Regions from separate parts of the Bacillus arachidis genome, predicted to be linked through region 1. Evidence: a T-box and tRNA genes for the amino acid it is inferred to sense, from the RefSeq annotation. Region 1 holds a T-box; the other holds one or more tRNA genes.

Region 1 (3,324 bases):
CGTTTCTTTATGTGTCTTTTTAAGTAAAACAGTTGAAACAGAATCTTTCGCGAGGTTATTTCATCAAAATATTTGTTCAACTCCATCGATAGGAGAGAATTTCAAACGAATTCGAAGCCTAGACTCTACTATGTTTCAACTTCCCCATCACTAATAATTTAAGTGTTAACAGGAGAAGGTAAACCTAAAAGGTACAGAAAATACGAAACTCTCAAATCAAGAGGATAGCTAAATAGTTACATTTTTTCATTTGAATATCCCAACTTTTTATTTTCCATGTTATGATAGATATGTTAATGAATTGAAGGGGTGGTTTTATGAAGTTTGGGAAAATAGGATTAGTTGTTGCGGCAAGTTTAAGTCTTTTCGCTTTATCTGCGTGTGGAAAATCTGCAAAAGAAACAGTTGTTTCTTCAACAGAAAGCATTTTAAACGCAAAGCAAATGGAATCAAGCAGTTCAATTTCTTTTAAATTCGATTCTAATGCGAAAGATATGAAAAGAGAAGATAAAGTGGCAATGGATATGTTAAAAAACATATCAGTTACAGTTGATTCAAAAACAGATAAAGATGCAAAAAAAGACGAAGTAACAATTGGTGCAAAGGTTAAAACAGATGCAATGAAAATGGATATATCGATTCCAATGTTTATGGATGAAGGGAAAGAGGCTTTATATGTAAAAGCGAATAATGTAAAATCACTATTACAATTAGCTGGTGTTCCTGGTGAGAGTTTTTCTACTCTAGAAGGAAAAGTTATCAAAATGGATATGAAAGATTTAGGAGAAGTAGATACAAAAGAATCTGCGAAAATCCAAGAGAAAGTACAAAAATCGTTATTAGATGCAATCAAAGCGCTTCCTGAAGACAAATTTACAAACGAAAAAGATGTATACACTGTGAAATTAACAGGTAAAGATTTAAAAACAGTGATTGAAAAGCTATTTGATGAAATTTCTACAATGAAAAACTTCACTGGAACAAAACAAGAAATTGCAGACTTTAAGAAAGAATTGAAAGATGCAAATCTTGATAAATCTTCTATTTCTTTAATTTATACAATGGATGGAAAAACAATTAAAAAACAGGATGCAGCAATTCATGTCGAAGCAAAAAATCCTGAAAACGAAAAAGAAACAATTAAATTTGATATGAATATTAAATCTGATATCAAATCGATCGATAAACCAATCAAATTCACATTCGATACTTCTGAAAAGAATATTGTTCCAATGGATGAGTTACAAAAAATGATTGGTGAATTTATGAATCAATCCATGAGTGGCGGGAAAGTAACTCCTGTTCAACCAGCTCCAACAGAACCTGCAGCATAAAAAATCCTTAAGGGGCATAGCTATCAAGTTAACAAAAATAAACCAGATGCTGAAAAGCATCTGGTTTATTTTTGCTTGAGTGTGTAGAAAAAGTCGTAGTTAGTTTAAATGAATTAAATGAACAATACGATTTTTTCATTGAGACATTAGAAAGAGAAGAATTATATGAATTTATTGTAGAAGTAGAAGAAGACATAACCGAAGAATGGAGAGAGCGGTAAGGTTCACTTTATCAACAGGACGCCTTGCATCTTTCCCTCGAATGTAGTACATTAATTTTAGTTTAACAAAACGAAAAACGATGATAAGGAAAAGTAGTATATACTATAATCCAAAGCGAGTCAGGGACGGTGAGAGCCTGATGAGGCGGTATATGTGAAGAACACCTTGGAGTTGCTAACCGAAATTGAAACTTGTATTCAAGAGTAGACTTAGACGGGAATCCGGCCTGTTACAAACCGGGAAGTATGTAAATACATACGAGTTAAAGTTGGTCTTTATGACAAATTGGGTGGTACCGCGAAGTTTAACCTTTCGTCCCTTTATGGATGAAAGGTTTTTTTGTATTCAAATATATCAGCAAAGGAGAATTTCACTATGGAAAACACATTAGTAAAAAGTCTGTATAGAGATACAGATAAATACGCAGGTCAAACAGTACAAGTATCAGGGTGGATTCGTAACTTACGTGATTCAAAAGCATTTGGTTTCATCGAATTAAACGACGGTAGCTTCTTCAAAAGCGTTCAAATCGTTTTCGATACAGAATTAGATAACTTCAAAGAAATTGCGAAACTTCCACTTAGCTCTTCAGTTAAAGTAGAGGGTAAAGTAATTGCAACACCTGGAGCAAAGCAACCATTTGAAATTAAAGCAGAAAAAATTGATATCGAGGGCTTATCAGATTCTGATTACCCACTTCAAAAGAAGCGTCACACGTTTGAATACTTACGTACAATCGCTCACTTACGTCCAAGAACAAATGCATTCTCTGCAACGTTCCGCGTGCGTTCTATCGCAGCGTTTGCGATTCACCAATTCTTCCAAGAGCGTGGATTCGTACACGTTCATACACCAATTATCACGGGTAGTGATACAGAGGGTGCAGGCGAAATGTTCCGCGTAACAACGCAAGATTTAAACAATGTACCTAAAGGTGAAGACGGACAAGTTGACGAATCAAAAGACTTCTTCGGTAAAGAAACAAACTTAACGGTAAGTGGACAGCTGAATGCTGAAGCTTATGCATTAGCGTTCCGTGATGTATACACATTCGGACCTACATTCCGTGCTGAAAACTCAAACACAACTCGTCACGCAGCTGAGTTCTGGATGGTTGAGCCTGAGATTGCATTCGCTGAATTAGGTGATGTAATGAACCTTACAGAAGATATGCTGAAATATGCAATGAAATACGTATTAGAGCATGCACCAGAAGAAATGGAATTCTTCAACAGCTTTGTTGATAAAACAGTTCTTGAGCGCATGAACAACGTAATCAACTCTGATTTTGGTCGCATCACATACACAGAAGCAATTAAAGTACTTCAAGAATCAGGTGCTGACTTCAAATACCCAGTAGAATGGGGCATTGACTTACAAACAGAGCACGAAAGATACTTATCAGAAGAAATCTTTAAACGCCCTGTATTCGTAACTGATTATCCGAAAGACATTAAAGCATTCTACATGCGCTTGAACGAAGATGGAAAAACAGTAGCTGCTACCGACCTTCTCGTTCCTGGCATCGGCGAATTAATCGGCGGAAGTCAACGTGAAGAAAGAATGGATGTTTTAACAGACAGAATTAAAGAATTAGGCATGAACGAAGAAGACTACTGGTGGTACTTAGAACTTAGAAAATACGGCGGTACAAAACACGCTGGATTCGGCCTTGGTTTCGAGCGCTTCCTAATGTACATCACTGGCATGGCTAACATTCGTGACGTCATTCCATTCCCAAGAACTCCAGGTTCTTCGGAGTTTTAAT
Region 2 (3,324 bases), 1.4 Mb from region 1:
TTCCGCAAAAATGGCTGGGCTAGCTGGATTCGAACCAGCGCATGACGGAGTCAAAGTCCGTTGCCTTACCGCTTGGCTATAGCCCATCGAATTACTAATACATTATATGTTTACAATTCTTATTTTATTACAATTAATATTTAAGTAAGACATTAAATATCTTATCAAAGTTAAATTAATTTGTAAATTTTAAAAAAATGGGGCGACTGATGGGAATCGAACCCACGAATGCCGGAGCCACAATCCGGTGCGTTAACCACTTCGCCACAACCGCCATGTTGTATTTATTTGGCAGGGGTAGTAGGAATTGAACCCACACCGGAGGTTTTGGAGACCTCTGTTCTACCTTTAAACTATACCCCTATATAAAATGTAAATGGTGGAGGGGGGCAGATTCGAACTGCCGAACCCGAAGGAGCGGATTTACAGTCCGCCGCGTTTAGCCACTTCGCTACCCCTCCGAAACTTACATGGTGCCGGCTAGAGGACTTGAACCCCCAACCTACTGATTACAAGTCAGTTGCTCTACCAATTGAGCTAAGCCGGCGTATTTATTTAAAAATGGTGGCTCGGGACGGAATCGAACCGCCGACACGAGGATTTTCAGTCCTCTGCTCTACCGACTGAGCTACCGAGCCAGAAATAAATGGCGGTCCCGACCGGGGTCGAACCGGCGATCTCCTGCGTGACAGGCAGGCATGTTAACCACTACACCACGGGACCATTTGGTTGCGGGGACAGGATTTGAACCTGCGACCTTCGGGTTATGAGCCCGACGAGCTACCAGACTGCTCCACCCCGCGATAATACTATTCATATACTATTTTTATATATGGTGGAGGATGACGGGATCGAACCGCCGACCCCCTGCTTGTAAGGCAGGTGCTCTCCCAGCTGAGCTAATCCTCCAAAGTGGTGACCCGTACGGGATTCGAACCCGTGTTACCGCCGTGAAAGGGCGGTGTCTTAACCACTTGACCAACGGGCCAAAATTATCATGGCGGAGAGCAAGGGATTCGAACCCTTGATACGCTTGTGACGTATACACGATTTCCAATCGTGCTCCTTCGGCCAACTCGGACAGCTCTCCAATCATGGCTCCGCAGGTAGGAATCGAACCTACGACCGATCGGTTAACAGCCGATAGCTCTACCGCTGAGCTACTGCGGAATGATATTAGCCTGGCAACGTCCTACTCTCACAGGGGCAAGGCCCCAACTACCATCGGCGCTAGAGAGCTTAACTTCCGTGTTCGGTATGGGAACGGGTGTGACCTCTCTGCCATCATTACCAGACTATATTCACTCGAGACAAACATTATTATACTTGATTGATTAAAAAAGTCAATAAGTTTTTTATGTTCTCTCAAAACTAGATAACATTTGCTTCATATTATATGGTTAAGTCCTCGATCTATTAGTATTCGTCAGCTCCACATGTCACCATGCTTCCACCTCGAACCTATCAACCTGATCATCTTTCAGGGATCTTACTAGCTTACGCTATGGGAAATCTCATCTTGAGGGGGGCTTCATGCTTAGATGCTTTCAGCACTTATCCCTTCCGCACATAGCTACCCAGCTATGCCCTTGGCAGAACAACTGGTACACCAGCGGTGCGTCCATCCCGGTCCTCTCGTACTAAGGACAGCTCCTCTCAAATTTCCTACGCCCACGACGGATAGGGACCGAACTGTCTCACGACGTTCTGAACCCAGCTCGCGTACCGCTTTAATGGGCGAACAGCCCAACCCTTGGGACCGACTACAGCCCCAGGATGCGATGAGCCGACATCGAGGTGCCAAACCTCCCCGTCGATGTGGACTCTTGGGGGAGATAAGCCTGTTATCCCCGGGGTAGCTTTTATCCGTTGAGCGATGGCCCTTCCATGCGGAACCACCGGATCACTAAGCCCGACTTTCGTCCCTGCTCGACTTGTAGGTCTCGCAGTCAAGCTCCCTTATGCCTTTGCACTCTACGAATGATTTCCAACCATTCTGAGGGAACCTTTGGGCGCCTCCGTTACACTTTAGGAGGCGACCGCCCCAGTCAAACTGCCCACCTGACACTGTCTCCCGGGTCGATAAGACCCGTAGGTTAGAATTTCAATACAGCCAGGGCGGTATCCCACCAGCGCCTCCACCGAAGCTAGCGCTCCGGCTTCAAAGGCTCCCGCCTATCCTGTACAAGCTGTACCAAAATTCAATATCAGGCTACAGTAAAGCTCCACGGGGTCTTTCCGTCCTGTCGCGGGTAACCTGCATCTTCACAGGTACTATAATTTCACCGAGTCTCTGGTTGAGACAGTGCCCAAATCGTTACACCTTTCGTGCGGGTCGGAACTTACCCGACAAGGAATTTCGCTACCTTAGGACCGTTATAGTTACGGCCGCCGTTTACTGGGGCTTCAGTTCAGAGCTTCGCTTGCGCTAACCCCTCTCCTTAACCTTCCAGCACCGGGCAGGTGTCAGCCCCTATACTTCGCCTTACGGCTTCGCAGAGACCTGTGTTTTTGCTAAACAGTCGCTTGGGCCTATTCACTGCGGCTTTCCGTTAAGAAAGCACCCCTTCTCCCGAAGTTACGGGGTCATTTTGCCGAGTTCCTTAACCAGAGTTCTCTCGCTCACCTTAGGATTCTCTCCTCGCCTACCTGTGTCGGTTTGCGGTACAGGCACCTTTTATCTCGCTAGAAGCTTTTCTTGGCAGCGGGGAATCAAAGACTTCGCTCCATAAGGAGCTTCCCCATCACAGCTCAGCCTTCACGATAAGCGGATTTGCCTACTTATCAGCCTAACTGCTTGGACGTGCACAACCAATCGCACGCTTCTTCTATCCTTCTGCGTCCCTCCATTGCTCAAACGATAAAGAGGTGGTACAGGAATATCAACCTGTTGTCCATCGCCTACGCCTGTCGGCCTCGGCTTAGGTCCTGACTAACCCTGAGCGGACGAGCCTTCCTCAGGAAACCTTAGGCATTCGGTGGACGGGATTCTCACCCGTCTTTCGCTACTCATACCGGCATTCTCACTTCTAAGCACTCCACCAGTCCTTCCGGTCTGACTTCACTGTCCTTAGAACGCTCCCCTACCACTGATACGTAAGTATCAATCCGCAGCTTCGGTGGTGTATTTAGCCCCGGTACATTTTCGGCGCAGAGTCACTCGACTAGTGAGCTATTACGCACTCTTTAAATGGTGGCTGCTTCTAAGCCAACATCCTAGTTGTCTAAGCAACTCCACATCCTTTTCCACTTAATACACACTTTGGGACCTTAGCTGGCGGTCTGGGCTGTTTCCCTTTTGACTACGGATCTTATCACTCGCAG

The links. The T-box of region 1 lies ahead of asnS (asparagine--tRNA ligase). A T-box ahead of a tRNA ligase gene usually reads a tRNA of that ligase, here a tRNA-Asn.
Region 2: it encodes a tRNA-Asn, which carries the amino acid that the T-box ahead of asnS (asparagine--tRNA ligase) is inferred to sense. The anticodon was not compared.

What each region holds. Positions count from the first base shown of each region.
Region 1 covers NZ_CP127376.1:4,035,221-4,038,544, reverse strand. Annotated here, with positions in the region: partial or broken gene QRY57_RS22415 (IS4 family transposase) at 1-151, shown strand, start outside; gene QRY57_RS22410 (hypothetical protein) at 318-1,334, shown strand; partial or broken gene QRY57_RS22405 (hypothetical protein) at 1,406-1,555, shown strand; T-box leader at 1,627-1,879, shown strand; gene asnS (asparagine--tRNA ligase) at 1,932-3,323, shown strand.
Region 2 covers NZ_CP127376.1:537,785-541,108, reverse strand. Annotated here, with positions in the region: tRNA gene QRY57_RS04465 (tRNA-Gly) at 1-6, opposite strand, end outside; tRNA gene QRY57_RS04460 (tRNA-Gln) at 12-86, opposite strand; tRNA gene QRY57_RS04455 (tRNA-His) at 199-274, opposite strand; tRNA gene QRY57_RS04450 (tRNA-Trp) at 290-363, opposite strand; tRNA gene QRY57_RS04445 (tRNA-Tyr) at 378-461, opposite strand; tRNA gene QRY57_RS04440 (tRNA-Thr) at 472-547, opposite strand; tRNA gene QRY57_RS04435 (tRNA-Phe) at 563-638, opposite strand; tRNA gene QRY57_RS04430 (tRNA-Asp) at 648-723, opposite strand; tRNA gene QRY57_RS04425 (tRNA-Met) at 727-803, opposite strand; tRNA gene QRY57_RS04420 (tRNA-Val) at 834-909, opposite strand; tRNA gene QRY57_RS04415 (tRNA-Glu) at 914-988, opposite strand; tRNA gene QRY57_RS04410 (tRNA-Ser) at 999-1,090, opposite strand; tRNA gene QRY57_RS04405 (tRNA-Asn) at 1,096-1,170, opposite strand; rRNA gene rrf (5S ribosomal RNA) at 1,180-1,295, opposite strand; rRNA gene QRY57_RS04395 (23S ribosomal RNA) at 1,397-3,324, opposite strand, start outside.